2 linked regions of the Actinacidiphila yeochonensis CN732 genome follow. The protein of the gene in region 2 binds, or shares a complex with, the protein of the main gene of each other region. Links are inferred from orthologs where the notes say so. Each region holds a gene or a part of one and is shown on either strand. Other genes may lie near its edges.

Region 1 (5,554 bases), on a different replicon or contig from region 2:
CCACACCCCGGCCGAGTGGGAGATGCTGGGCGCGGAACGGCCCGACGTCGCGGGGCGTGTCCGACGGTTCCAGGCTGTGGCCGAGGCGTGCCGCGCGCTCCTCGCAGGCGAGACCGTCACCGTCGACGGTCCGGAGGTACGAGCCCGCGAGGCCCGGCTCGACGGACCCCGCCCGGTCCAGCGCCGGGTGCCCTTCACCTTCGGGGGCGGCAACACCGCCCTGCTGCGCTGGGCCGGGGAGCACGCGGACGTCGTGGGGCTGAGCGGGCTGGGACGCACCCTGTCCGACGGGCACATGCACGAGACGCGGTGGAACGGCGCGGACATCGACCGCCAGGTCGACCTCGTCGAGCGGGGGGCTGCGGGCCGGGCCGAGGCACCCGAGCGCGAGGCGCTCGTCCAGTTGGTGGAGGTCACCGACGACGCCGAGGCCGCGGCGCGGGAGATCGCCGGGCGATTCCACTGCACCGCGGCCGAGGTGCTCGCCTCGCCCTACGCGTGGGTGGGCACGCCGGAGGAGATCGGCGCCGCCTGGGCCGAACACGAACGCCGCTGGGGCATCACCCGCTACGTCGTCCGCGAGGCGCACCTGGACGCGGCCGACCGGGTGCGCGCGCGGCTGTCGAACGCCGCCCGCTGACTCCGCCGGGGAGCACGGGGGGCAGCCCTCAGGCGTCCGCGCAGCACGTGCCGCCGGCCCCGCCGCCCGGGACCGGGCTCTTGGCGGGGGTGTCGGCGTCGGCCTTGACGGTGTAGACCTCCCAGGGCTCGCGGCCGGGGCCGTGGACCCAGACCTTGTCCTGGAGGGCGTAGCAGCAGGAGGTGTCGTTCTCCTCGAACGTGGCCAGGCCCGCTTCCCGCAGGCGGTCAGTGGCCGCGGCGACCTGCGCGGTGGTCTCGACCTCGACGCCGAGGTGGTCCAGGCGGGTGTCCTGGCCCGGCTCGCCCTCGATCAGGACGAGCTTCAACGGGGGTTCGGCGACGGCGAAGTTGGCGTAGCCGGGGCGGCGCTTGGCCGGCTCGACGCCGAACAGCCTGGAGTAGAAGGCCACAGATCCTTCGAGATCGGCGACGTTCAGAGCGAGTTGGACGCGGGACATGGCTCGGCTCCTGACACTCTGCGCGGACGTCATCTTATTGACGTCTGTCGATACAAGCTTGCGTCGTGGATCGACGGGCGTCAATATAGAAGCATGTCGAATCAAGAGCTTGAGGTGATCGGCCAGGACACCGGGTGCTGCCCGACCCTGCTGGCCGCGCCGCTGGACGCGGAGCAGGCCGAGACCCTCGCGAGGGTGTTCAAGGCGCTGGGCGACCCGGTGCGGCTGCGCCTGCTGTCGATGATCGCCTCCCGCTCCGGCGGCGAGGTGTGCGTCTGCGACCTCACCCCCGCGTTCGACCTCTCCCAGCCGACGATCTCCCACCACCTCAAGCTGCTCAGGCAGGCCGGGCTGATCGCCTCCGAGCGGCGCGGCACGTGGGTGTACTACCGGCTCCTGCCCGGGATGACCGACCGGCTCGCCGCCGTCCTCACCCGCCCGGCCGACCTCTCCCGCGCCGCCGGGCACCCGCAGGTGGGGACCGCCGAGGCCGACCGATGAGCCGGGGTGAGCCTGTGCCCGACGGCCCGGCGCCCAACGGTCCCGCACCCACCGGTATCACCGAGCCCCACGGTCCCGGGCCCGCCGGTCCCGTCGCCGGCCGGCTGTCCTTCCTGGACCGCTACCTGGCACTGTGGATTCTCGCGGCGATGGCCGCCGGCCTCGTGCTGGGCCGCCTGGTACCCGGCCTCGGGGGCGCGCTCGCGGCGGTGACGGTCACCGGTGTCTCGCTGCCCATCGCCCTCGGCCTGCTGGTGATGATGTACCCGGTGCTCGCCCGGGTCCGCTACGACCGGCTCGGCACGGTGACCCGCGACCGGCGCCTGCTGGTGCCGTCGCTGCTGCTGAACTGGGTGGTCGGCCCGGCCCTGATGTTCGCCCTCGCCTGGGCGCTCCTGCCAGACCTCCCCGCGTACCGCACCGGACTGATCGTCGTCGGCCTCGCGCGGTGCATCGCCATGGTCGTCATCTGGAACGACCTCGCCTGTGGCGACCGCGAGGCGGCGGCCGTCCTGGTCGCCCTCAACTCCGTCTTCCAGGTGCTCGCGTTCGGCCTGCTGGGCTGGTTCTACCTGAGCGTGCTGCCCGGCTGGCTCGGCCTGGAGCAGACCGCGCTGGGGGTGTCGGCGTGGACGATCGCCCGCTCCGTACTGGTCTTCCTCGGCATCCCGCTCGCCGCCGGGTTCCTCACCCGGCGCCTGGGCGAGAGGGCCAGGGGCCGCACCTGGTACGAGGCGCGGCTGCTCCCCCGGGTCGGCCCGTTCGCCCTGTACGGGCTGCTGTTCACCGTCGTGGTGCTCTTCGCCCTCCAGGGGGACGCCATCACCGGCCACCCCGTCGACGTCGCGCGGATCGCGCTGCCGCTGCTGGCGTACTTCGCGCTGATGTGGACCGGGTCCATGGCGCTGGGGAGCGCGGTCGGGCTGGACCATCCGCGCGCCACCACGCTGGCGTTCACCGCCGCGGGCAACAACTTCGAGCTGGCCATCGCCGTCGCGGTCGCCACCTTCGGCGCCTCGTCCGGCCAGGCCCTCGCCGGGGTCGTCGGCCCGCTCATCGAGGTACCCGCCCTGATCGGCCTCGTCCACGTCGCCCTCAGGGCACGCCGCTACTTCCCGCTCCCGACCCCCTCCCCCGCCCCGGCTCCGGCTCCGGCTCCGGCTCCGGCGGGCGAGCAGGCCACCGTCCCGAAGGGACCCGCCCATGTCTGACGTCCCCGCCGCCGTGAAGCCCTCGGTGCTGTTCGTGTGCGTGCACAACGCCGGCCGTTCGCAGATGGCGGCCGCCTGGCTCCGCCACCTCGCCGGGGAGCGGATCGAGGTGCGCTCGGCCGGCTCCGCGCCCGCCGACCACCTCAATCCGGCCGTCGTCGCGGCGATGGCCGAGGCCGGCATCGACATCACCGCGCAGGCGCCGCAGGTGCTGACCGCCGACGCCGTGCGGGCCTGCGACGTCGTCATCACGATGGGCTGCGGCGACGCCTGCCCGGTCTTCCCCGGCAAGCGCTACCTCGACTGGGCCCTCGACGACCCCGCCGGGCAGGGCGTGGAGGCGGTCCGTCCGATCCGCGACGAGATCGAACGCCGGGTCCGGGCGCTGATCGACGAGCTGTGACCGGGGCCGTCCAGCAGGGACGGCGGAACGCGCCGGACGGCCGGGCCCTGGGCCGTGTCCGGCGCGGCACGTAGGATTCCAGTCCGACGGACCCGTCCGAGGGCGGGTTCAGCTCCGGAAAGGGCGTGGCGGAAGTGGCAGGCGTCGACACGCGGAGGTTCTGGGAGCTGCTGCGCGCGATCCCGGTGCCGGACGACGCCGCGTTCCTCTACGGTCCCGAGCCGGAGGGCCGGCTGCGCGAGCGGAACCTGCGGCGCTACCACGCGCTGATGGCCGGTATCGGGCCGCGGGTGGCGCTGGTGGGCGAGGCGCCCGGCTACCGGGGGCACGTCGTCTCGGGGGTGCCGTTCACCAGCATGCGCCAACTGGCCACCCGGCCCGGGCTGGTCACGGGCTCGCCGGAGGGCGACGGCTTCGACGTGCCGGACCACCCCGCCGCCGAGTGGGAGGCCTCCTCCGGCATCGTGTGGCGGGCGCTGGCCGCGTGGCGGGGGCCGCTGCCCCTGATGTGGGCGATCTACCCCAACCACCCTCACGAGATGGGCCGTTCGGCCACCAACCGGGCGCCCAGGGCGGCCGAGGTCGCCACCGGCACGCCCGTCGCCCTGGCGCTGGCGGAGGCGTTCGGCATCACGTCGTTCGTCGCGGTCGGCCGCAAGGCGCAGGGCGCGCTGGCCCGGGCCGGAATCGACGCGGTGGCGGTGCGCCACCCCGCGCAGGGCGGCGCCCGCCTCTTCACCGAGCAGCTCGCCGAGTTCAACGCCGCTCACCAGTAGGGAACTTGCGCTCGCACGCGCCTTCCCGTCGTCCGCGGCCGTCACGGCGCCCCTTCCCCGCACTCGGCGCCACGCGACGGGCGCCACGCGACGGGCGTCGGGCGTCGGGCGTCGGGCGCCGGCGTCGGGCGCCGTGCGTCGGACGTCGATGTCGGAGTCCGGGAGGCTTCAACCGAACGGCGCGGACGTCTCCACCGCCGCCGCCCGCAGGGCGTCGGAGAGCAGCGCCGCCGGCTCCGCCAAGGGGCCGGGGAGGCGGGCCAGCAGCAGGCGGCGCTGCTCCTGCGGGCCGCCCCGCACGGGAAGGACGCGGACCCCGGGCGGCACCGCCCCGGCCAGCGACGCCGGGATCGTGGTCAGCCCGAAACCCTCGGCCACCAGGGCGAGTTTGGCCAGCCAGTCGCGGACGGTGTGGACGATCTCGGGCCGCTCGTCCAGGCCCGGCCACACCCCCATCAGCTGGTCCTCGCCCGCGCGCGGCGCCGCGATCCACCGCTGACCGCGCAGGTCGACGATGTCGACCCCCTCACCCCGGGCGAGGGGGTGGCCGGCGGGCAGGGCCAGCAGGAGCGGCCGTTCGGTGAGCGTGCGCAGCGCCAGAGCGGGTGCCTCGCTGTCGGGTGGCCGGAAGGGCGGCGCCGACGCCAGCAGGGCGAGGTCGACGGTGCCCGCCCGTACCGCCCGGACCAGCGCCGGAGTGCTGCCCTCGCGGGTGACGACGGTGACCGCCGGGTGGCTGCGGCTCAGCGCGGCCAGCGCTCTCGGCACCAGCAGGGCGCCGGCGCTGGCGAACCAGCCGAGCCGTACCGTGGCCGGCCGGTCCGGCATGCCCGCCAGCTCCCTGGCCCCGGCGTCCACTTCGGCGACGACGGCGACGGCCCGGCGCAGCACCACGTGGCCGGCGGGCGTCAGCCGCACTCCGGACGGATGGCGCTCCAGCAGCGGCGCGCCGGCCGCCCGCTCCAGGGCGGCGATCTGGCGTGAGACGGCGGACTGGGTGTAGCCGAGGACGGCGGCGGCCGCGGTGAGGGTGCCGCGCTCCGCGACCTCCCGGAACACCCGGAGCGCGGTGAGCGAGGCGTCAGCGAGGGTCATGAGGTATACGCATACCAGGTCTGATCATCTCTCGCTGGCGGCATGGCCCGCGTCCTGCCTAGCCTGGACGTGCCCGGACCGCCCCGGCGGGCGGCTGCCTCCCCCCACGGGGGCTCCGGCGTCCCTTCCGTTCCGCGTACCGGCCGGGACCGCCACCCGTGAGGTGCGCCCTCCGGCCACCGCTCATCCGTCGAGAACTCCACGACAGAAGGCAGGCCCCGATGTCCACAGCGTCCACCCCGTCCGGTCGGCCCGGCTCGCACACGCCCGCCACCCAGGCCGCCGGAACCGCCGCCTCCACCGCGCCGGCCGCCGCCGGTGCGCCGGCACCTAGGGTCGCGCTGGTCACGGGCGCCACCCAGGGTCTCGGACTGGCGCTGGCCGAGGGGCTCGCCGAGCGCCTCGGCCCGCAGGACACCGTCTACCTCACCGGCCGCGACCCCGGCCGGACCGCCGACGCGGTGGCCG
Region 2 (5,657 bases):
GTCGTGCCGGTAAGGGCCTGCCTCGGCCCGCCCAGACCCGGGTCATGGTGGTGGCCAATCAGAAGGGCGGCGTGGGTAAGACCACGACGACCGTCAACCTCGCGGCCTCGCTGGCGCTTCACGGCGGCCGGGTTCTGGTGATCGACCTGGACCCGCAGGGCAACGCCTCGACGGCCCTCGGCATCGATCACCATGCCGAAGTCCCCTCCATCTACGACGTCCTGGTGGAGAGTAAGCCGCTCTCCGAGGTCGTCCAACCGGTGGCCGATGTCGAAGGTCTCTTCTGCGCACCGGCCACTATCGACCTGGCCGGTGCTGAGATCGAACTGGTCTCCCTGGTGGCCCGGGAGAGCCGGCTGCAGAGGGCGATCGAGGGCTACGAGCAGCCGCTCGACTACGTCCTCATCGACTGCCCGCCCTCCCTGGGCCTGCTCACCGTCAACGCGCTGGTCGCCGGCGCCGAGGTGGTCATCCCGATCCAGTGCGAGTACTACGCCCTGGAAGGACTCGGCCAGTTGCTCAAGAACGTGGACCTGGTCCGGGCCCACCTCAATCCGCGGCTGCACGTCTCCACGATCCTGCTGACGATGTACGACGGGCGGACGCGGCTGGCCTCCCAGGTCGCCGAGGAGGTGCGTACCCACTTCGGCAAGGAGGTGCTGCGCACCAGCATCCCCCGGTCGGTTCGGATCTCCGAGGCCCCCAGCTACGGGCAGACCGTTCTCACGTACGACCCGGGGTCCAGTGGTGCCCTCTCCTACCTGGAGGCGGCGCGGGAGATGGCGCTGCGTGGGCTTCCGAGCTCGGTGGCCGTCGAGTACGCCCCGGAGCACGCAGAGCAGCATGAGCACAACCCGCACAGCATCTCGGAGGGGATTCAGTGAGTGATCGACGCAGAGGGCTCGGCCGCGGTCTTGGCGCGCTGATCCCCGCGGCACCGCAGCCGACCGGAACGTCGGCGCCCGGGGCGACCCTTGCGCCGGACCGGGGCGTTGCGGCGGCGAAGGTAGCCGGGCTGGTGGAGCGCCGGGTGCCGGAGCACTCCTCCGGCGTGGTGGACATCCCTGTTTCACGTGAAACAGAGCCGGACGTCTCCGCCACGCAGGTTCCGGTGTCCGGGGCCTACTTCGCCGAGCTGGAGTTGGACGCGATCACGCCCAACCCGCGTCAGCCCCGCGAGGTGTTCGACGAGGATGCGCTGAACGAGCTCATCATCTCCATCAAGGAGGTGGGGCTCCTTCAGCCGGTGGTCGTCCGCCAGGTCGGCTCCGAGCGCTACGAACTGATCATGGGGGAGCGTCGCTGGCGAGCCTGTCGTGAGGCGGGGCTGGCGCGGATTCCCGCCATCGTCCGTGCCACGGACGACGAGAAGCTCCTCCTGGACGCGCTTCTGGAGAACCTCCACCGGGCTCAGCTGAACCCGCTGGAGGAGGCAGCCGCCTATGACCAGCTACTGCGGGACTTCGCCTGCACTCACGAGCAGTTGGCCGACCGGATCGGCCGCTCCCGCTCGCAGGTGTCCAACACCCTCCGGCTGCTGAGGCTCTCCGCCCCGGTCCAGCGACGGGTGGCGGCCGGTGTCCTTTCCTTCGGTCACGCCAGGGCCCTGCTCGCCCTGGAGGACGCGGACGAGCAGGACAAGCTCGCCCACAGGATCGTGGCCGAGGGCCTCTCGGTCCGGGCTGTCGAAGAGATCGTGGCGCTGGCGGCGAGTGAGCCCAAGGCGTCGCGGAAGTCCGCGGCTCCCCGGGCCGGCCGCCGGATCTCCCCCGCGCTGGCGCACCTCGCGTCGCGACTCTCCGACCGCTTCGACACCCGGGTGAAGGTGGATCTGGGTCAAAAGCGCGGAAAGATCGTGGTCGAGTTCGCGTCGATGGATGATCTGGAGCGGATTCTGGGAACGATGGCTCCAGGCGAAGGCAAGGTCATGGAGAGCCCCCTGGGCGATGGCGCCGAGGACGGCGAGGACTCCGGAGACGGCGCCGAGTGAAGCAGGGACACCCCGGCCCGATCTGAGCCGGGGTGTCCAGGAGCGGTGGACCGCGAGAGACGGGGGCTCGGCACATGGGGCGTCGGCTGGTTCCGCTCACCTTGGACAATCTCCCGGACCTGCCCCGGTCCTGCCGCCGCTGCGTCTACTGGGAGCTCGACCCGGTCACCGGCGCGGCCGCGGTCAACAACGGCCGGCCCGAGCTGGAGAAGGAGTCCTGGATCTCCGCCGTCCTTCTGGAGTGGGGCTCCTGCGGTCGGCTGGTCTATGTCGACGATGTCCCGGCCGGGTTCGTGCTCTACGCCCCGGCCGCCTACGTGCCCCGCTCCATCGCTTTTCCCACCAGTCCGGTCTCGGGTGACGCGGTGCAGTTGATGACCTCCCGGGTGGTGCCCGGCTACCAGGGACAGGGCTTGGGGCGGGTGCTGGTGCAGACCGTGGCCAAGGACCTTGTCCGGCGCGGCTTCAAGGCGATCGAGGCGTTCGGCGACGCCGCCTGGGAAGCGCCTGCCTGCGTTCTCCCCGCCGACCACCTGACCGCCGTCGGATTCAAAACCGTACGACCGCACCACCGCTACCCGCGGCTGCGGCTGGAGCTGCGGTCCGCGCTGTCCTGGCGTGAGGATGTCGAGATGGCCATCGACCGGCTGCTGGGCGCGGTTCAGAAGGAGCCGGCGCTCCGCCCCCTGTGACCCGGCTGCCCGAGGAGCACATCGCCACGCGGCAGCGGGACCACAAAACGGCGGTGGCCCGTCGTGTTCCACGTGGAACACGACGGGCCACCGCCGTCGGTGTATCAGCGTCAGCCGATGAAGTCCGACAGCTCCCGCTCCAGGGCGCCCTTCGGCTTCGCACCGACGATGGTCTTCACGACCTCGCCGCCCTTGTAGACGTTCAGCGTCGGGATCGACATGACGCCGTACTTGGCAGCCGTGACGGGGTTCTCGTCGATGTTCAGCTTCACGATGGTGATCGCCTCGGAGTGCTCCGCAGCGATCGCTTCCAGCGACGGGGCGATCTGGCGGCACGGACCGCACCACTCCGCCCAGAAGTCGACGAGCACGGGCTTGTCGCTCGCCAGGACCTCGTCTGCGAAGCTGGCGTCGGTGACGCTCTTGGGCTTGCCGCTCACGGTGGTGTTCTCGGCCACGGTGGCCTCCTCAGTAGGTAGGGGGGACGGGGAAGGTCAGGCGGTCTTCTCGGAGTCGGACAGCGCAGCGAGGTAGCGCTCGGCGTCCAGTGCGGCCGAACAGCCCGTGCCCGCCGCAGTGATCGCCTGACGGTAGGTGTGGTCCACCACGTCGCCGGCGGCGAACACTCCGGGGACGCTGGTGCGGGTGCTCGGAGACTGGACCTTGAGGTAGCCCTCCGCGTCCAGGTCGAGCACGCCCTTGAAGAGCTCGGTCCGCGGGTCGTGGCCGATCGCGATGAACAGTCCGCTGACGGGGAGCTCGGAAGTCTCTCCGTTGACGGTGTTCCGCAGCGTCAGGGAGGAGAGCTTCCCGTCGCCGTGGATCTCGGCAACCTCGCTGTCCCAGACGAAGGAGATCTTCGGGTCGGCGTACGCGCGCTCCTGCATCGCCTTGGACGCCCGCAGGCTGTCCCGGCGGTGGACGATCTTCACCGACTTGGCGAAGCGCGACAGGAAGGTCGCCTCCTCCATGGCCGTGTCGCCGCCGCCGATGACGGCGATGTCGTGGTCGCGGAAGAAGAAGCCGTCGCACGTGGCGCACCAGGAGACGCCGCGGCCCGAGAGCTGGTCCTCGTTGGGGAGGTTGAGCTTGCGGTGCTGGGAACCGGTGGTGACGATCACCGCGCGCGCCCGGTGGACCGTGCCGGCGGAGTCGGTCACCGTCTTGATGTCACCGCTGAAGTCCACCGCGGTCACGTCGTCCGGCACCAGCTCGGCGCCGAAGCGCTCAGCCTGGGCGCGCATGTTGTCCATCAGATCCGGCCCCAGAATGCCGTCCCTGAACCCGGGGAAGTTCTCCACCTCGGTGGTGTTCATGAGCGCCCCGCCAGCGGTGACGGAGCCCTCGAAGACCAGCGGGTTGAGAGACGCACGCGCCGTGTAGAGCGCCGCGGTGTACCCCGCGGGCCCAGAACCGATGATGATCACGTTACGGACGTCGGTCACGGGGATTTCCTCGTCTCTGCCGTGCTGCTGGGGCCCTGGCTGGACTCTTGTCCTGCCTAACGGATACTACGGGCCCGGCATTCCCCCGCGGCCCACCGTGAGGGTGCTCACCGGCGAGCCGTCAACGCGAGTACGTCGCCCGGTAGAGGACGGTGCCTGAGGTGGACCCGGTGCAGGAGGCCTTGACCACGAACGCATCGACCCTGGTGGTGTCGGCCGGGTGCGGAAGCACGAGGAGGTAGGAGTCGACCCCCTGAAAGAGCTCCCGCTGCACGGCGATCGGCGCCTGGGGCCGCTGGGTGGCCTTGACCACACACGAGGGCACTGTGGCAGCGGCCTGACCCGAGATGCCCGTGGGCGAGGCGTCCGGTCCGCTGAGCATCGGCGTCCGGGCACGGTCGGGCGCCACCGGGGCTTCCCCCCTGGGCTGCGTGCTGCCGGAAGCCGACAGCAGCCGGTGGACCTGCTCGCCGACTGAGCTGCCCACCGTGGCCGTGTCGGCTCTCTTCGCACCTGAGGACTCATTGCTGGCACCCGTACCCAAGCCGGACGAGGTGATGCCGTAGATCGCCCCCCCGAGCACAGCGGCAGCGGCAGCGCACACTGCGGCGTAGATCACGCGCCGCCGCACGCGCCCTCGCCGCTCACCCGACCACGGAACCGCCGCCCGGGAGGCCCCGGAGCATCGGCCGGGACCGGTGGGTCCATGAGGACGATCAGTTGCCCCCGCTGTTCCACGTGGAACCGGCACCGCTGTTCCACGTGGAACAGCGGCAGGAGCTTCCGGCGCCGCAGTTCCACGTGGAACACCGCCCAAGGCGCCCCGCAGTGCCTCGTCGGCGAGCGCCGCGTCGATGCGGTCCGCCACATCGTCGGGGAGCGGCCCCGGGGACGGCAGTGCGCTCAGGAGTCCCGGCACGTCGTCGAGCACGGCCAGGACGTCCGCGCACGCGGCACAGGCGGCGAGGTGCGCTCGCACCTCCGCTGCCCGCTCCGCGGGGAGCAGGCTTTCAGCGAGGTCGGAGATCTCGACCACATCGGGGTGGACGTCCCCGTCTCCTGCCGTCGTCACCGTTGTCCACCTCCGTCCCGCTGCGTGCCTGTCTCTGGGACGGGTCTCTGCTCCGTCCGGTTCCTTCCCGGCGTACCGCCCGGGCTTCCGCTCTCCGCCGAGCGGAGGTGGCGTACGAGGGGCGCCAGGCGGGCCCGGCCCCGGGCGCACCGGCTCTTGATCGTGCCCGTGGGCACCTCCAGGATCGCTGCGGCCTCCGCCACCGAGTAGCCCTGCATGTCGACGAGGACCAGGGCGGCCCGCTGTTCGGCGGGCAGCGTCGCGAGGGCGGCCAGCACCTCCCGGTGGAGCTCCTCGCGCTCCGCCGGCGCCTCCGCGGACTCCTGCGGCTCCATCAGCGCGTCCAGGCGTTCCTCTTCCGCCACGGGAGCCGTGCGCCGGGTGGCGGCTCGCCGAATCCGGTCCAGGCAGGCGTTCACGGTGATGCGGTGCAGCCACGTCGTGACGGCGGCCTGGCC

The links.
Region 1: the proteins of trxA (region 2) and BS72_RS08825 are in contact, whole or in part, in an NMR structure (PDB 2IPA), measured with the Bacillus subtilis proteins. The link is inferred for Actinacidiphila yeochonensis CN732 from one-to-one orthologs.

What each region holds. Positions count from the first base shown.
Region 1 is NZ_JQNR01000004.1:484,064-489,617, reverse strand. The notes cover bases 1,528-4,509. They hold BS72_RS08825 (arsenate reductase ArsC), read left to right. Parts: upstream 1,528-2,804; coding sequence 2,805-3,215; downstream 3,216-4,509. Other genes in these bases: BS72_RS08815 (LysR family transcriptional regulator), read right to left, coding at 4,160-4,509; BS72_RS08820 (uracil-DNA glycosylase), read left to right, coding at 3,341-3,991; arsB (ACR3 family arsenite efflux transporter), read left to right, coding at 1,616-2,812; BS72_RS08835 (ArsR/SmtB family transcription factor), read left to right, coding at 1,528-1,601. Also shown: BS72_RS08845 (LLM class flavin-dependent oxidoreductase), read left to right, coding at 1-640; BS72_RS08840 (ArsI/CadI family heavy metal resistance metalloenzyme), read right to left, coding at 669-1,100; more of BS72_RS08835, read left to right, coding at 1,194-1,527; more of BS72_RS08815, read right to left, coding at 4,510-5,086; BS72_RS08810 (SDR family NAD(P)-dependent oxidoreductase), read left to right, coding at 5,308-5,554. UniProt on the Bacillus subtilis protein: Catalyzes the reduction of arsenate [As(V)] to arsenite [As(III)]. In vitro, can dephosphorylate para-nitrophenyl phosphate (pNPP).
Region 2 is NZ_JQNR01000005.1:1,085,344-1,091,000, reverse strand. The notes cover bases 1,458-4,280. They hold trxA (thioredoxin), read right to left. Parts: upstream 3,123-4,280; coding sequence 2,793-3,122; downstream 1,458-2,792. Other genes in these bases: BS72_RS34215 (hypothetical protein), read right to left, coding at 4,249-4,280; trxB (thioredoxin-disulfide reductase), read right to left, coding at 3,177-4,127; BS72_RS16490 (GNAT family N-acetyltransferase), read left to right, coding at 2,065-2,682; BS72_RS16495 (ParB/RepB/Spo0J family partition protein), read left to right, coding at 1,458-1,990. Also shown: BS72_RS16500 (ParA family protein), read left to right, coding at 1-884; more of BS72_RS16495, read left to right, coding at 881-1,457; more of BS72_RS34215, read right to left, coding at 4,281-4,614; RNA polymerase sigma factor SigM, read right to left, coding at 5,196-5,657. UniProt on the Bacillus subtilis protein: Participates in various redox reactions through the reversible oxidation of its active center dithiol to a disulfide and catalyzes dithiol-disulfide exchange reactions.